3 regions of the Kitasatospora sp. NBC_01250 genome follow, and region 2 is predicted to be linked to each of the others. Evidence: riboswitches for the same ligand, from Rfam matches in the RefSeq annotation. Region 2 holds a riboswitch; each other region holds the start of a gene.
The links. A riboswitch is a leader RNA that binds a small molecule or an ion and turns the genes downstream of it on or off. The one in region 2 is predicted to bind cyclic di-AMP.
Positions count from the first base shown of each region.

Region 1: it holds a riboswitch for cyclic di-AMP, as region 2 does, so the genes downstream of both, OG500_RS06240 (LysM peptidoglycan-binding domain-containing protein) here and OG500_RS22835 (LysM peptidoglycan-binding domain-containing protein) in region 2, are expected to answer to the same signal.
Region 3: it holds a riboswitch for cyclic di-AMP, as region 2 does, so the genes downstream of both, OG500_RS08775 (glycoside hydrolase family 16 protein) here and OG500_RS22835 (LysM peptidoglycan-binding domain-containing protein) in region 2, are expected to answer to the same signal.

Region 1 covers NZ_CP108476.1:1,385,012-1,390,710, forward strand. The annotation lists gene OG500_RS06220 (pseudouridine synthase) at 1-162, opposite strand, end outside; gene OG500_RS06225 (carbohydrate kinase family protein) at 267-1,187, shown strand; gene OG500_RS06230 (SAM-dependent methyltransferase) at 1,195-1,965, opposite strand; gene OG500_RS06235 (serine hydrolase domain-containing protein) at 2,225-3,673, shown strand; cyclic di-AMP (ydaO/yuaA leader) riboswitch at 3,998-4,123, shown strand; gene OG500_RS06240 (LysM peptidoglycan-binding domain-containing protein) at 4,129-4,920, shown strand; gene OG500_RS06245 (MarR family winged helix-turn-helix transcriptional regulator) at 5,268-5,690, opposite strand.
Region 2 covers NZ_CP108476.1:5,413,680-5,419,378, reverse strand. The annotation lists gene eno (phosphopyruvate hydratase) at 1-1,066, opposite strand, end outside; gene OG500_RS22835 (LysM peptidoglycan-binding domain-containing protein) at 1,272-2,168, opposite strand; cyclic di-AMP (ydaO/yuaA leader) riboswitch at 2,174-2,322, opposite strand; gene OG500_RS22830 (cytochrome P450 family protein) at 2,551-3,807, opposite strand; gene OG500_RS22825 (hypothetical protein) at 3,956-4,390, shown strand; gene OG500_RS22820 (MazG family protein) at 4,398-5,405, opposite strand; gene OG500_RS22815 (hypothetical protein) at 5,472-5,699, opposite strand, start outside.
Region 3 covers NZ_CP108476.1:2,155,853-2,161,551, forward strand. The annotation lists gene OG500_RS08760 (alpha/beta hydrolase) at 1-619, opposite strand, end outside; gene OG500_RS08765 (MarR family winged helix-turn-helix transcriptional regulator) at 741-1,193, shown strand; gene OG500_RS08770 (MFS transporter) at 1,342-2,874, shown strand; gene OG500_RS08775 (glycoside hydrolase family 16 protein) at 2,871-4,070, opposite strand; cyclic di-AMP (ydaO/yuaA leader) riboswitch at 4,074-4,205, opposite strand; gene OG500_RS08780 (ribonuclease domain-containing protein) at 4,509-4,901, shown strand; gene OG500_RS08785 (helix-turn-helix transcriptional regulator) at 4,991-5,699, opposite strand, start outside.

The DNA of each region.
Region 1 (5,699 bases), 4.0 Mb from region 2:
CAGCATCTGCGCCAGCCGGTCCGCCACCTCGTCCGGCAACCGGTGCGCCAGGTACTCGGCCACCGTCGCCCAGCGGCCCTCGGCCGGCAGCCGCACCCGGACCGGGTCCACGCCGTTCCGCTGCGGCAGGGGGGCGGGCACCGGCTTCGTCCTGCGTCTCATTCCGGCAAGCCTACGGCCCGCCGCGACCCCCGGGTGTTCCGCGCCGCCCGCCGGCCCGCGAAGATGGGTACCCCCGTCACGACCAGCCCGGGAGCCTGAGCAGGATGACCGACTTCCTCGTCATCGGTGAGTGCGTCGCGGACATCGTCCGCACCCCCGGCCGGCCCGATGTCACACACCCCGGCGGCAGCCCGGCCAACGTCGCCTACGGCCTGGGCCGGCTCGGGCACCCTACCGCGCTGCTCACCCAGCTGGGCACCGACCGGCTCGGCGAGCTGATCACCGCCCACCTGCGCTCGGCCGGCGTCGAGCTGCTCACCGACGGACGGCCGCCGGCCGCCACCCCGAGCGCGATCGTCACGCTGGACGACCGGGGGCGGGCCGACTACACCTTCGACATCCACTGGTCGCTCGCCCCCACGGCCCTGGCCGTCACGGCCCCGCATGTGCACTTCGGCTCGCTCGCCGCGCTGCTCGCACCCGGCGCCGAGGCCACCGCCGCCCTGGTCGCCGGGCTGCGCGCGGGCGCGACGGTCAGCTACGACCCCAACATCCGCCCGGCCCTGCTCTCCTCGCCCACCGAGGTGCGCGCCCGGGTGGAGCGCTGCGTGGCGCTCAGCGACCTGGTCAAGGCCAGCGACGAGGACCTCCAGTGGCTCTACCCGGGCCGCTCCCCCGAGCAGGCCGCCGCGCACTGGCTCACCCTCGGCCCGGCCCTGGTGCTGGTGACCAGGGGCGGCGCGGGCGCCCTCGCCGTCACCCGCGACGCGCGGGCCGAGGGTCCGGCCACGGCGGCCGAGGTGGTGGACACGGTCGGTGCCGGCGACTCCTTCATGTCCGCGACGCTGGACGCGCTCGCCGCCCGCGCCCTGCTCGGCGCCGCCGCCCGCGCTTCGCTGCGCAGCCTCACCGGGGCGACGCTGGCCGCCGTGCTGCGGCACGCCGGTGCGGCGGCGGCCGTCACGGTCTCCCGCGCCGGGGCCAATCCGCCCGACCACCGCGAGCTGGCCGCGGCACTGTCCTGAGCACCGGTCAGGCCTTGCGGCCGACCCCCGCGTACATCCAGCGGGTGGTGGCCTCGGTGGCGGCGTCCGGGCGCCAGAGCGGCACGAATTCGACACCGGGCTCCAGCAGCTCCCAGCCGTCGAAGAGCCCGGTCACCTCCTCGCGACCGCGCAGCCGAATGCCCGAGGCGGTCTTGTCCCAGGTCTTGGCCACCTCGGCGGCGCGCTCGGGATTGCCCTCGTGGGTGCTGTGCGAGAGCAGCAGGTAGCTGCCCGGCGCCACCCGCTCGCGCACCTGGTCCACCGCGTGCCGCGCCTGCTCGTCGCTGACGAAGTGCAGCAGCGCCAGCAGCAGCACGGCCACCGGCTGCGAGAAGTCCACCAGGGTGCGCAGCTCCGGGCGTTCGAAGAGCTCGTCCAGCTCCCGGACGTCCCCGGTCAGCACCGTGGTGCTGCGGTTGTCGGCCAGCAGCGCGCGCCCGTGGGTGAGCACGATCGGGTCGTTGTCGACGTACACCACCCGGGCGTCGGGGGCGACGGTCTGCACCACCTCGTGCACGTTGCCGGGCGAGGGCAGGCCGGCGCCGATGTCGATGAACTGCCGGATGCCGGCCTCGGCCGCCAGCCGCACCGCCCGCCGCAGGAAGGCCCGGTTCTCGCGGGCCGCCGCGGGTATGTCCGCCGAGGCGCTGATCGCGTGCTCGGCCGCCTGACGGTCCGGCGGGAAGTTGTCCTTGCCGCCGAGCCAGTAGTCGTAGATGCGCGCGGGGTGCGGGCGGTCCGTCTGAAGCCGCGTCATGTCGCTGTCGTGTCCGGACTGGTGCACCGTCTCCCCCTCTGATCCTGCGGCCCGTGGTCGCGCGGCCGGGGGCAGCATAGCGGGCCGCAGAATCCGGGCTGGTCGGCGGGGGTTCCCGGGCGTCGTTGCCGGGGACGCTCGAAGGGAGCCCGCCCCGCCCGCCGGCGGACCCGCTTATTGCCGAGCCATGCGGGGCGGGCGCCGGTAGGGTCGAGCGGTTCGACCTTCTCCAGCCCCCCAGCTGCGAATGTGAGATCAGATGACCTACCAGTCGGGCGAGTTGCCGATCAACCAGGCACGGGCCGACGAGTTGCCCATCCCTGCCGTGGCCGCGGACGAGCTGCTGCCCGAGACGCGCCGGGCCCTGCTGCACCGCCTCGCCGTCGGACAGGCACAGGGCCGGACGCCCTCGCTGGTCGGCCTGGTGGCGCGCGGCGGCCACCGGGTCTGGAGCGGTGGCCGGAGCATGATCGAGGGCCACGCGCCGGACGAGAACACGCAGTACCGGATCGGCTCGATCACCAAGTCCTTCGCCGCGGTGCTGGTGCTGCGCCTGCGCGACGAGGGCCTGCTCGACCTGGCCGATCCGCTGGAGCAGCACCTGCCGGGCACCTCGGCCGGGCGGGCCACGATCCGCGAACTGCTCAGCCACACGGCCGGGCTGGCCGCCGAGACGCCGGGCCCGTGGTGGGAGCGGACCGACGGCTCGCACCGCCCGGAGCTGGGCAACCTGCTGGAGGAGCAGCCGTTCCGCCACCCGGCCGGCGAGCGCCACCACTACTCCAACCCCGGCTACGCGCTGCTCGGCGCGCTGGTGGCCAAGGTGCGTCGGCTGCCGTGGGGCGAGGTGCTGCGCCAGGAGGTGCTCGATCCGCTCGGCCTGACCCGCACCACGCTGCTGCCGCAGGCCCCGCACGCGGGCGGGTTCGCCGTGCACCCGTGGGCGGACGTGATGCTCCCCGAGCCGCTCACCGACACCGGCCTGATGGCGCCGGCCGGGCAGCTCTGGTCCACCGCCGCCGACCTCGCCCGCTGGGCCTCCTTCCTGGCCGGCACGCTCCCGGGCGGCGCGGAGAAGGTCCTGGCCCCCGCCACGCTGGCCGAGATGCGCCGCCCCGCCGCCGGCCCGGACCGTGACGACTGGACCTCCTGCTTCGGACTGGGCCTGCAGCTGTCCCGGCAGGACGGGCGGCTGCTGGTCGGCCACGGCGGCTCGATGCCCGGCTTCCTGGCCGGCCTGTGGTTCAGCCCCGAGGACGACGTGGCAGCGATCACCCTCACCAATGTCACCGCCGGCTCCGGGCTCGGGACGGTGGCCCCCGACCTGATCCGGATCGTCGCCGAGCGCGAACCGCTGCTGCCCACCGCCTGGCGCCCGTTCACCGACGCCGATCCCGACCTGCTCGCACTGACCGGCCCCTGGTACTGGGGACCCACCGCGCTGGCCCTGCACCTGCGGGCGGACCGGGCCCTGGAGCTCACCGCGCTGAGCGGCCCCGCCCGCACCTCCCGCTTCCTGCCCGAGCCGGACGGCAGCTGGGTCGGGCTCGACGGCTACTACGCGGGCGAGCCGCTGCGCGTGGTGCGCGCCGAGGACGGCTCGGTCAGCCACCTCGACGTGGCGGGCTTCGTGCTGACCCGCGGCGCCTACCAGCCGGCCGCGGTGGTGCCCGGCGACGTCGACCCGCAGGGGTGGCACGCGGGCTGACGCGGCGCGGGCGGGCTCGGCGTCGGCTGACGCGGCGCTGGCTGGCTGACTGGCTGGCTGACTGACTGACTGACGCGGTGCGGGCTGACGAAAATTCATATCACGGGGCGATAACGATGCGAATCGTTATCGCCCCTCCAGCTTCGGCATGAGACACCTCACATTGCCCTGTGACAGCGCCTCCTGGCTTGAGATGGGACCTTCGACCTGTCTACGGTGCATGCCGTTCGTCTCCACACGAACCCCGCTCCCCGGAACGCCGAATCCTGCCGCCGGATGGAACGGGCACTGTGCACTGAAGCACCACGGCAGGGGCGGGGGACCCAAGGTAAGTCGCCCCACCTGGAGCAAGGCTCCGGGCGGGGCTTGGGGTGAAGCCGCGCATTGCGCGGCCGGGCAACTCCAGCCCGAATCCGACAGCTCACCTCGCAGGCGTGGGAGAGGAAACGCTTTTCATGCTGTCCGTCAACGGTCGCCCCAGCCTGCCCAGCCGCGCCGCCATCAAGCGCGCGATCGCCACCGCCGTCATCGTCGGCGCCGGCGCCGGTCTGCCCATGATCACCGCCGGTGGCGCCAGCGCCACGCCGATCCACTCCGGTTCGCACGGCTACACCGCGCAGCACGAGTCGGCCGCCGCCGCTCCGGCCGCCGCCCCGGCCGCCCAGGCTCCCGCCGGCTACACCGTGCAGGACGGCGACTGGCTGTCCAAGATCGCCACCAGCCACAACGTGCAGGGCGGCTGGCAGAAGCTCTACGACCTGAACAAGTCGGTGCTCGCCGACGGTCCGGACGTGATCTACCCCGGCCAGCACCTCGCGCTCGGCGACGCCCAGGCCCAGGCCCCGGCGCAGACCCCCGCCCCGGCCCAGGCTCCGGCCACCGCCCCGGCTCCGGCTGCCCCCGCCGCTCCGGCTGCCGCGGCCGCTCCGGCCACCCCGGCGCTGAGCGCCAACGCCAGCGTCGCCTCGCTGCAGGCGCTCGCCGCCTCGATCGTCCCGGCCGACCAGCTGGCGTCGTTCGACCAGATCATCACCCACGAGAGCGGCTGGAACGTCACCGCCACCAACCCGAGCTCCGGTGCCTACGGCCTGCCGCAGGCCCTGCCCGGCAACAAGATGGCCTCGGCCGGCTCGGACTGGGCGACCAACCCCGCCACCCAGATCAAGTGGGCGCTGCAGTACATGAACCAGACCTACGGCAGCCCGAACCAGGCCTGGGTCTTCTGGCAGGCCCACCAGGCGTACTGATCACCCCGGTGATCAACGGCCGCCGGCCCGCCCCCATCGGGCGGTAGCGCTCGGCGGATCGTCCGCAGCCGTCGGCCGGCCACGGGTTTCCCACCTGTGGCCGGCCGACGGCTTTGGCGCGCCTGGCTCTTGGCTCGCTGGGCCTTCGGCGTGCCGGGCTGTTGGTGTGCCGGGCCTTTTGTGTGCCGGGCTGTTGGTGTGCCGGGCCTTTTGTGTGCCGGGCTGTTGGTGTGCCGGGCCTTTTGTGTGCCGGCTGTTGGTGTGCCGGGCTGTTGGCGCGCTGTCGCAGCGACGGGCTGCGCCCCGCTCGTCAGCTGCCGGGCGCCGGCCCGCCGTGCGATCCGGCGTCAGTCCGCCGCGCCGTACCGCACCAGATAGCCCGCCAGCCGCGCGACGTCCTCGTCGGTCCACTCCGTGAACCGCTCGGTGAACGACTCCCGGCGCATCTCGTACGCGTGCCGCAGCAGCGCCATCCCCTGCTCGCTGGGGCGCAGGATCTGCCCGCGGTGATCCTCCGGATCCACCTCGCGGCTGAGCAGCCCCAGCTTCTCCAGAGCGCCGACCTGCCGGCTCACGGTCGACTTGTCGAGCATGAAGTACGCGGCCAGGTCGGCCGCCCGGCAGCCACCGCGCTCGTTCATCAGGTCGAGGATGCTGTACGTCACCAGGGAGAGCCCCGGGTGCAGCTGCGAGGCCTTGTGCCGGGCCCGCCGGGCGAAGGCGGTCAGCTCGCGCTGGATGATCTCGATCGACTCGTCTCGACCCGACACGCGTGACCT
Region 2 (5,699 bases):
CGTTGCGCTGGGCCAGCTCGACGGCGTCCAGGGTCTCGGTCAGCGAGCCGATCTGGTTCACCTTCACCAGCAGCGCGTTGGCGGTGCCGGTCTCGATGCCCTGGGCCAGGCGGGCCGGGTTGGTCACGAACAGGTCGTCACCGACCAGCTGGACCTTGGCGCCCAGCTTGTCGGTCATGGCCTTCCAGCCGTCCCAGTCGGACTCGTCCAGCGGGTCCTCGATGGAGACCAGCGGGTAGTTGTCGACCAGGTCGGCGTAGTAGTCGATCAGCTCGGCGGCGGACAGCGGCTTGCCCTCGAACTGGTAGGCGCCGTCCTTGTAGAACTCGGAGGCGGCCACGTCCAGCGCGAGCGCGACGTCCTTGCCGGGCACGTAGCCGGCCTTCTTGATCGCCTCGGTGATCAGGTCCAGCGCCTCGCGGTTGCTGTCCAGGTTCGGCGCGAAGCCGCCCTCGTCGCCCAGGCCGGTGGACAGGCCGCGCTCCTTCAGCACGCCCTTGAGCGTGTGGTACACCTCCACGCCCCAGCGAACGGCCTCGGAGAAGGACTCCGCACCGATCGGCGCGATCATGAACTCCTGGATGTCGACGTTGGAGTCGGCGTGCGACCCACCGTTGAGGATGTTCATCATCGGGACCGGCAGCACGTGCGCGTTCGGGCCGCCCAGGTAGCGGAAGAGCGGCAGGTCGCTGGCCTCGGAGGCGGCGTGCGCGACGGCGAGCGAGACGCCGAGGATCGCGTTGGCGCCCAGCGAGGACTTGTCCGGGGTGGCGTCCAGGTCGAGCATCGCCTGGTCGATCAGCCGCTGCTCGGTGGCGTCGTAGCCGACCAGCTCCGGGCCGATCTGCTCGATCACGGCGAGGACGGCCTTCTCCACGCCCTTGCCGAAGTAGCGGTTCTTGTCACCGTCGCGCAGCTCCAGCGCCTCGAACGCGCCGGTGGAGGCGCCGGACGGGACAGCGGCACGGCCGGTGCTGCCGTCGTCGAGGCCGACCTCGACCTCGACCGTGGGGTTGCCGCGCGAGTCGAGAATCTCACGGGCGACGACGACATCAATGGACGGCACGAGGCATCTCCTAGACGGAAGCGGTCCTGCGGACGTGGAACGGAGTCGTTACGACCAGAGCCTAACCGCACCGGCCGCCCGGGCCGTCCAGGCCTGGGTGCCGTCTCACGGTGTGGCTCGGCTACCCGCGAGTAGTTCACTCGAAAGCGCGCGGGGCGTCGCCGGGGCCACGTTCCGGGGCACCCCGCGCGCTTTCGTCGGCCCGTCAGCCGAAGTGCAGCTGCTGACCCGGCATGATCAGGTTCGGATCGCCGCCCACCGTCGAGTGGTTGGCCTGGTACAGCTGCTGCCAGCCGCCGGTCAGGTGCTGGGCCCGGGCGATGGAGGAGAGGGTGTCGCCGGCCTGCACCGTGTAGCCGTGACCGGCCGGGGCGGCCTGCGCCGCAGCGGCGGGCGCGGCAGGAGCGGGGACCTGGACGGGGGTCTGGACCGGGGCCTGGGCGGGAGCCTGGGCAGGGGCGGCGTACTGGTTGTACACGCTCTGGTGGCTGGTCCAGTACCAGCCGCCGTCCTTCTGGTACCAGAACACCTTGCCGTCCGCGTCCCAGCCGGCCTTCCCCGGGAAGTTCGGCGCGGCCGACTGCTGAGGCTGCGTCTGCTGCTGGGGCTGGGCCTGCTGCTGGGGCTGCGGCTTCGACTGCCGGGTCGCCGACTGCTCCTGCGGCGCGCTCTGCTGCTGGGCCGCGCCCGAGTCGGCGCTCGCGTCGAGGGCGGCCGAGGCGCCGCCCTTGCTCAGCCCGGCCTTGACCGAGCAGACCGGCCAGGCGCCCGGGCCCTGGTCCGCCAGCACCCGCTCGGCGACCGAGATCTGCTGGGCCTTGCTGGCCTGGTTGGCCTGCGCGGCGTACTGGGTGCCGCCGTACGCGGCCCAGGTCGAGGAGGTGAACTGCAGGCCACCGTAGAAACCGTTGCCGCTGTTGATCGACCAGTTGTTGGTGCTTTCGCAGTTGGCGACCTGGTCCCAGACCGAGACCGGTGCGGCGTGCGCGCTGGTCGCGGTGAGCAGCGGAACCGCGAGGCCGACGCCGGCCACGCCGGCCGCGGCGATCGCCTTCTCGGCCTGGGTACGACGGCGGTGCCGGCCATTGCCAGTGAGCAGCATGAAGCTATCCCTCTCCGCACGCCTGCGAGGTGAGCTGTCGGGTTCGGGCCCGTGAGGTTGGCCCGGCCGCTGACGCGGCTTCACCCCTAGCCGTGGGAGACGGCAGAAAATCCTGGGTCCCCCGCCCCTGCCCGGGTGTCGGTCGGTGTCCCGGGAGCGCGACGGGCAGGACTCGGCGTTCCGCACTCCGGGGTTCGCAGCAGCGAACTCCAGGGAGGGTAAGCAGATTGACGGACCGATCACAAGCTCATATCGCGTACATCACATGAAAATTACGGAGCGCGATCGATCGCCTACCAACTGGTCTTGTTTGTCCGGGTTGATGGTCATTCAGGCCGCACCGGACAACGGACTTCGACACGCCGTCAGAGCTGCCGTTCCGTCACTTCGCGGCAGCTTCGGGCGTGAACGAAACAGGGAGTTCGCGCAGGCCGCGCATGATCAGACCGCCACGCCACCGCAGTTCGGCGGGGTCCGCGGCGAGCCGGAGATCGGGCAACCGGGTCAGCAGGGTGGCGAGTGCGGCCTGGCCCTCAAGTCGGGCCAGCGGAGCGCCGATGCAGTAGTGGATGCCGTGCCCGAAGCCGAGGTGCGGGTTGTCCCGGCGGGCCAGGTCAAGGGTGTCGGGGCGCTCGAACCTGGCCGGGTCCCGGTCGGCCGCCGCGAGCACCACCAACACCGGGTCCCCCACCGGGATCCGCACCCCGCCGATGGTCAACGGCTCGGTGGCGAACCGCCAGGTGGCCAGCTCCACCGGGCCGTCGAAGCGCAGCAACTCCTCGACCCCGGTGGCCAGCAGCCCGCTCTCGCCGCGCGCGATGGACTCCTGCAGCCGGGCCCGCTGGAGCGGCTGGTTCATCAGTGAGTACAGGCCGTTGCCGATCAGATTGACCGTGGTCTCGAACCCCGCGAACAGCAGGATGAACGCCATCGCCGCGGCCTCGTTCTCGGTGAGGTGCTCACCGTGGTCGCTGGCCCGGATCAGACCGGAGATCAGGTCGTCCCCGGGGTCGGCCCGCTTGCGGTGGATCAGCTCGGCCAGGTAGGTGCGCATCCGCTTGACCGCGCGCGCCACGCCGCCGCGCGGGCCGCCGCCGTGGCGGATCATCATGCCGGCCCAGTCCCGGAAGTCGTCCTGGTCCTCGGCCGGCACGCCGAGCAGGTCGCAGATCGCGTAGATCGGCAGCGGGAAGGCGAACTCGTGGATCAGGTCGGCCGAGCCGCGGGCCGCGAAGCCGTCGATCAACCGGTCCGTCAGCTGCTGCACCCGGGGCTCGAACTCGGCCACCCTGCGCGGGGTGAAGGCCTTGGAGACCAGGCGGCGCAGCCGGGTGTGGTCGGGCGGGTCGATGTTCAGCAGGTGCGTCATCAGGTCGGCCTGACGCTCCCCCGGGATCCCCACCCGTCCCGTGCGGTGCGCCTGCTCGCTGTGGTGCGCCGGGTTCTTGGAGAGCCGGGCGTCGGCCAGCGCCTGGCGGGCGTCCGCATAACGGGTGACCAGCCAGGCGTCAACCCCGCTCGGCAAGGTGGTGCGGTGCACCGGCGCGTGTTCCCGCAGCCAGGCGTACGCCGGGTAGGGGTCGGCCGCGAACTCCCAGGTGAAGAGGGTGGGCGGGGGCGAATCAGGCTGGTCGGACATGTTCTGACCGTATCCGGTCGCCGCCAGGAGTGAGTCTGGTCACCTGGCGGGTAATCCCTGTTGCGGAGGGTCAGCTGGAGCCTACGATCCTCCGATACGTGGTTGGCGGGCGACGCAGTGCGGCGGTGCCCCCAGGGAGGAGCAGGCCATGCGGGTAGCCGGGGCAGTGGTGGTTATCGCGGTACTCGACGGCGGCGACGGCGACGGGCCGGCCCGTCGGTTCGCCGCGGCGGGCGCCGCCGGCCTGCTGATCGCCGACCCCCGGGTCGGCGTCGCCGAGGACCTGGCCACCGCCCTGGACCGGATCGGCTGCCCGGTGGTCGGCGTCAGCTCCGACATCCACCAGCCGAGCGACATCGCCGCGCTGGTCGACACCGCCGAGAAGCACCTGGGCCCGATCGACCTGTTCTGCGTGGCCGGCCCGGACGGCGAGAAGATCGTCACGATGGCCGAGCTGCCCGGCCGCCTCCACCGCCTCGCCGAGCTGCTCGACCCGCTGAGCGAGGCGATCGGCGAGGCCCTCGGGACGGCGCTCGGCGAGGCCGTCCCGGCCCAGCGGCAGGCCGAGGGCGTCCGCCCGTAGGCAGGCCCTAGGCCGGCAGCCCCTCGGCGGCCCGCACCGCGTCCCGGTAGGCGCGCGCGGCCGCCCGCAGCGCCGCGTCCGGGTCCACCTTCGCGTCGTGGGCCCGCTGCACCACGGCCAGCAGCAGTGCGCCCGCCGACTCCTCGGTCAGCTCGGCCGGCAGCGCGTACGGGGCGTCGGGCACGCCGGTGAAACCGGCCCGGCGCACCCGGGAGACCAGCTTGGCCGCGTACGCCAGGGCCGGCAGGCCCGCCGGCACGCCGTCCAGGACCGACTCCCGGTCCTGCTTCTCGGCGGCCTTGAGCGCCTCCCAGTTGGCCTCCACCTGGTCGGTGGTGGCCGCGTCCGAGTCGCCGAAGACGTGCGGGTGGCGGTAGACCAGCTTGTCGACGATCTCCCCGGCCACCTCGTCGATGGAGAACGGGTCCTCGGCGTGCTCCTCGGCGATCCGGGCGTGGAAGAAGACCTGGAGCAGCACGTCGCCGAGCTCCTCGCGCAGGGTCGCGCGGTCGTCCTGCTCGATCGCCTCGACCAGCTCGTACGCCTCCTCCACCAGGTACTTCACCAGCGAGGCGTGGGTCTGCTCGGCGTCCCAGGGGCAGCCGCCGGGCGAGCGCAGCCGGTCCATCACGGCGACCAGGTCGAGCAGCCGGGCACCGGGCAGGTCGTAGGAGCCCGGCAGCAGCTCGATCTCGGGCGCCTGCCCGGCCTGCTCGACCGCGATCCTGGCCAGCGCGTCGGTCAGCCCCGGGTCGCCGTCCTGGCTGCCCAGGAAGAGCACCGGCGCCCGCCCGGCGAGCAGCCTGGCCAGGGCCGGCGCGCTGTCGCGCGCCACCAGCTCCACGGTCACCCCGGCCTGGGCCAGCGCGGGCAGCTGGGGGTGCGCCGGGTCGGCGGCCAGCACCAGCGGCGCGGCCTGCAGGGCCGACCAGGCGGGCCAGCTGAGCAGGCCGGGGGCGACCCGGTGGGTCGTGGTGAGCAGGGTCAGCTTCGGGGCGTCGATCACGGTGTCCACACCCCCGAACCTACCGCCCGGAGCGGGCCGGCGGGGCGGGCGCGGGGAGTGGTCCGGACGGGGTGGTCAGGAGGCGGCGCCGGACTGGGGCAGCCAGTCCTCGGTGGGGCTGTCCAGCACCGACTGCTGGACGTCCCAGCTGCCGTAGCGCGGGTTGACCGTCACCTTCAGCTCGCTCGCCGCCTCGGCCAGCAGCTGATGGATCGTCTTGTTGCCGTCGGTGGTGCCCAGTTGCTGCCCGCTCTGGGCCACCAGCTTCTGCAGGCCGATCTGCTCGCGGTAGAAGCCGTCGAT
Region 3 (5,699 bases), 3.3 Mb from region 2:
GGTAGTGCGGGCTCAGGGCCAGCAGCGACTCGCGGGTGAACAGCGGGTCGATCCCGTGCTTGGTCGTCATGCTCTCGCCGCTGCGCGTGCTGTCCGTCGACGGCGAGAAAGCGACCGCCGCGGCCGGCATGGGCAGACCGGCGTCGCGCGCCGCGAGCAGGGTCGTGACGCAGAGCCCGCCGCCGGCCGAGTCGCCCGCCAGCACGATCTGCTCGGGCGCGACCCCGCTCTCCAGCAGGTCGCGGTAGGCGGCGACGCCGTCCTCGACGGCGGCCGGGAACGGGTGCTCCGGGGCGAGCCGGTAGTCGACCGACAGGGCCCGGGCGCCGGTGCGCCGCACGAGCGCGGCGGTGAGGTGCCGGGCGGTGGCGGGCGAGCCGAAGATCCAGCCGCCGCCGTGGAAGTAGAGGATCGTGCCACCGGTGACGCCGGCCTCGGGTTCGAACTGCAGGGCCGGGCGGCCGCCGAGGGTGCTCGGGGCCGAGGTGACGCCGAGCGGCGGCGGGCCGCCCGCCATCATCGCCTCGAAGGCCTCGCGCTGTTCCTGGGGCGAGCGGGCGCCGTCGAACCGGGTCGACCGGTAGAAGGCGTCGACGGCGGTGCGCTGTTCCTTGCTCATGGGGGTTCTCCAGCGTCGGGTGGGATGGGATCGGTCGGGTGGGAGATCATGGATCCGCGAGGGGCTGGCCCTCGACGAATAATATTCCATGGAATGTACTTCCTGGGAAGGTGTGATCCGGATGACCGATCCCGCACAGGTGTTCGCCGACCTCGTCCGGTACGAGACCCGGCTCTACAACGCCCTCGGGGAGCGGCTGCGGGCCGAGCACGGACTGACCACGAGCCAGTTCGAGTTCCTGCGGATCATCGGCGGGCGCGAGGACTGCCGGGTCAACGACCTCGCCCACGAGGTCGCGATCACCGTCGGCGCGACCAGCAAGGGGGTCGACCGGCTCGAAGCCGCGGGCTGGGTGAGCCGCCGCCCGAACCCGAGCAACCGCCGCTCCTCCCTGCTCGGCCTGACCGCGGCCGGCGAGCAGTTGCTGGCCGCCGCCACCGCGACCTTCGAGGACGGGCTGCGCAGCTGGCTGACCGAGCCGCTGGGCGCGCAGTCGCTCGACCAGCTGGCCACCACCGTCGCCCTGCTGCGCCAGACCCTGGAGCAGGCGCGGGTGGGCATGCCGACGGGGTGACCAGGCGCTCGGCGTCCGGCCTCGCCTCCTGTCACCCCTTCGGGCGACGGGCGGCCGGTCACGGGTTCGTGCTCGCGGCCTCGGGGTAGGCGCGCAAGCCTGACGAGGGCGGGGAGCCGACGCCCGCCGGCCTGGAAAGGGAGCCGCCATGCCGCACGAGCCGACCACCGATGCCGGGTCCGGGAGGGGCGCAGGAGCAGTCCCCGCCGGGCCGGCCGCCGCCCCCGAGCGGCTGATCCGCACCCAGGTCCCCGCCCGGCTCGACCGGCTGCCCTGGTCGCGGTGGCACTGGCGGATCGTGATCGGCCTGGGCACGGTCTGGATCCTGGACGGCCTCGAGGTCACCATCGTCGGCAACGTCGCCGGGCGGCTGTCGGAGCACGGCAGCGGGCTGGCGATCAGCACCGGCCAGGTCACCACCTGGGCAGCCGCCATCTACGTGGCGGGCGCCTGCTGCGGGGCGCTCTTCTTCGGCCGGCTCACCGACCGGTTCGGCCGCAAGAAGCTCTTCATGCTCACCCTCGTGGTCTACCTCACCGCGACCGCCGTCACCGCGTTCTCCTGGACGGCGTGGTTCTTCTTCCTCTGCCGCTTCTTCACCGGCTTCGGCATCGGCGGCGAGTACGCGGCGATCAACTCGGCCATCGACGAGCTGATCCCGGCCCGGGTGCGCGGGCGGGTCGACCTGATCATCAACGGCAGCTTCTGGGTCGGCGCGGCGATCGGCGCCTTCGCCTCGATCGCGCTGCTGAACACCGCGCTCTTCGCCACGGACATCGGCTGGCGGCTGGCCTTCGCGATCGGCGTGGCCCTGGGCCTGGTGATCCTGCTGGTGCGCCGGCACGTGCCGGAGAGCCCGCGCTGGCTCTTCACCCACGGGCGCGGCGAGGAGGCCGACCAGCTGGTCGACGAGATCGAGCGGACCGTCACCGAGCAGACCGGCGAGCCGCTGCCGGCCCCCGAGGGCTGGGTGACGGTGCGCGAGCAGGGACCGGTCAGCTTCACCACGGTGGCCCGCACGGTCTTCCGCAGCTACCCCAAGCGCACCGTCCTGGGCCTGGCGCTCTTCGTCGGCCAGGCCTTCCTCTACAACTCGGTCACCTTCGGCTACGCGGTGATCCTGACGACCTTCTTCAACGTCCCGCAGGGCGACACCGGTTACTACTTCGCGGTGATCGCGGTGGGCAACTTCTGCGGCCCGCTGCTGCTCGGCCACCTCTTCGACAGCGTGGGCCGCAAGCCGATGATCGCCGGGACCTACCTGCTGTCGGGGGTGCTGCTCTTCGGCACGGCCGCGCTCTTCCAGCAGGGCCTGCTCAACGCCACCACCATGACGGCCTGTTGGGTGGGCGTGCTGTTCTTCGCCTCGGCCGGCGCGAGCGCCGCCTACCTGACGGTGAGCGAGGTCTTCCCGCTGGAGGTGCGGGCGCTGTGCATCGCGTTCTTCTACGCGGTGGGCACCGCGCTGGGCGGCATCACCGGGCCGCTGCTCTTCAACGGCCTGGTGAACAGCGGCAAGCCCGCCGACACCACGCTCGCCTTCTGCATCGGCGCCTCGCTGATGGCGGCGGCCGGGCTGGTGGAGGCGGCGATCGGCGTCCGGGCGGAGCGGCTCTCCCTGGAGGAGTTGGCCGCTCCGCTCTCCGCCGTCCAGGGGCAGGAGGCCGGCGCCGAGGCCTAGCGGTAGACCCGCACGTAGTCCGCCGCGAAGGTGATCGGGGCGGAGCCGCTCGGGCCGGGGTGGTACTGCCCGGCGCTGATCGACAGGTTGAGGATCAGGTTGGCGGACCAGTTGGCCCCGACGCCGGTGTTGTCCGAGTAGACCTTGACCCCGTTCACGTACCAGTCGACGGAGTTGGCGCCGTAGTAGGTGCCGATGGTGACCCACTGGCCGGGCTTCACGTCGGTGGCGTCGGTCAGGTAGTCGTGCGCCGGGTTGACGTGGTTGGTCAGCTCCAGCAGGTTCGGGTTGTCCGGGTGGTACTCGAAGGAGTCGATCTCGCTGCCGCCGTTCGCCCAGGTCCACAGCGCGGGCCAGGCGCCGGGCGCGGAGGGCATCTGCACCCGGGCCTCGGCGTAGTCGCCGGTCTTCACCTTGAAGCCCTGCTGGGTGCCCTCGGTGGTGAGCAGGCCGGTGGTCCAGGCCTGCTTGCCGTTCTCCAGGGTGTGGCTGGAGGGCTGGGCGGTGAAGGTGGCCACACCGTTCGCCACCGAGACGTCGGACGGGTCGAGCCAGTCGAGCTTGTTGTCGTCCGGGTTGTGGGTGCCGTACTTGTACGCGGTGGTGGTGCTGTCGTTCCACTTGGTGGCGTCCAGCGGGCCGTTGAACTCGTCCGACCAGGTCAGCGTCTTGCCGGCGACCGGCGAGCCGCCGGTGGCGGGCGGCGTGCTCGGCGACGGCGAAGGCGCGGGCGTCGGGGCGGGGGCCGGGGTGGAGGTGGGGGTGCCGGCCGCCGAGACCGTGAGGGTCTGCGTGGTCAGGTTGTGCCAGGCACCCGCCTGGTCCTGGAAGAAGCCGAAGATCTGGTACGCACCGGCCGGGAAGCTGCGCGCGCCGGTGGTCAGCGAAAGGCCGCTCGGGCAGATCTGCTGGTTGCCGAGGTTCCCGGGGAAGTCCAGGTTGTTGCCGGCGGCGTCGCGCACCCCGACCCCCACCGTCTTCGCGGTGAAGCAGGAGGCGGCGTGCAGGGTGAGCGCGGCGGTGGTCGAGGCGCCGGCGGTGGCCGTGGCGGGGGTCAGCCGGTCCTGGGTGACCTGGGGCACGGCGGTGCCGGACGTACGGGCCCAGGCATCGGCCTGGCCGACGACGGGCACCGCGAGCAGGCCGAGCGCTCCGACGACGACGCCGAGGCGCAGCGGGGTGGAGGTGGGTATCACGGGGAGTCCTCTTGCGACGCCTACGAGGTGAGCTGTCGGGTTCGGGCCGCAAGATGGCCCGGCCACCGACGGATTCCGGTGGCGGCTTCACCCCTAGCCGGGCGTGCCTGGTGGGCCTGCGGGCGCAGGCGGGCGGGGCACGGCTGGCACTACCTGGGTCCCCCGCTCCTGCCTGGTGCGGTGCTCCGGGGCCGGCCACCGGCAGGCAGGACTCGGCGGTCCCGGGGGCTGGGCCCGCCGCTGGGTGGCGGGCGCCAGCAGGGTAGGCAGATGACATGATCATCATCAATGTCAGGCGAGTCACACCTGTCACACCAGCACCGAAAGCGACGCCATCGCATCACCTGGACCGCCATCCAGTTACATGGACATGAAAAGTCTCTTGGCGTGCTCCCAGCACCTTCCCAGACTTCCTGACGCTCCCCCAGACTGCTTGCCATGCAGACTCTTCTACGCGCGTTGAAGTCGCGTGCCGCCTCCGTGGTCACCGTGAGCATGCTCACCCTGGCCCCCACCGCCGTCTTCGCCGCCGACGCCCACGCGGACGTCAGCGGCTCGATCTGCCAGTCGGCGCTGCCGAGCCAGGCGGACGACACGCTGAACCTGATCGCCCAGGGCGGCCCGTTCCCGTACTCCGAGGACGGCGAGACCTTCCAGAACCGCGAGGGCGTGCTGCCCAGCGAGCCGAACGGCTACTACCAGGAGTACACGGTCGTCACGCCGGGTGCGCCCACCCGCGGCACGCGCAGAATCATCACCGGCGAGGACGGGTCGGACTACTACACCTCCGACCACTACGAGTCGTTCTCGCTGATCGACTTCAGCTGCTGAAACCGGCGCTGAAGCGGACCCCGAAGCGGGTCTGAGCCCGTCGAGCCCCCGTTGAGCCCCGGTCCCCGCAAGCACGCGGGGACCGGGGCTCAGCCGGTGCCGCGCCAGGCCGCCGCGGCGGCCACCCGGCTGTGCACCCGCAGCTTGGCGTAGGCGTGTTCCAGGTGCTTGTCCACGGTGCGGGTGGAGACCGCGAGACGGCGGCCGATCTGCTGGTCCGTCAGGCCGTCCGCGAGCAGGTCCAGCACGGCGGCCTCGCGCGCGGTGAGGTCGGCGGCCGGCGCCCGCGGCGGGGGTGCCAGCCGCTCCAGGGCGTGGGTGAGCCGGGCCCGCAGCAGGGTGGCCGAGGCCAGGTCGGCGTCCGGGAAGTCGCTGCCGGACCGGTTGACGATCAGCGCCACGGTGCGCCGCCCGGCGCTCGTCCAGCCGGCCGGGAAGGCCATCGCCAGCTGGTACTCCGCACCGGCCGGGCCCAGCGCCTCGCCGTAGGTGCCCAGCCGGTGGTACTCGGTCCGGGACTGCAGGTCGCTGCGGCGCAGCGGGACGCCGCTGCCGCCGTTGGTGTGCACGAAGAGCGGGTCCGCCGGGGCGTACCGGAAGAACGCGGCCAGCGTCTGCGGGCTGAACAGCGCCTGCGGCAGGGTGACCGGATGGCGCCCGGTGGGGGTGCGGGTGGACCAGGTGAGGCTGTCCCCCGGCACGGCGCGGAGCAGCACCGGAAACAGCGCCGGCAGCAGGGTCTCCTCGTCGACGGCGTCGATCAGCAGGTCGATCACGGCGCAGATCCGCCGCAAGCCG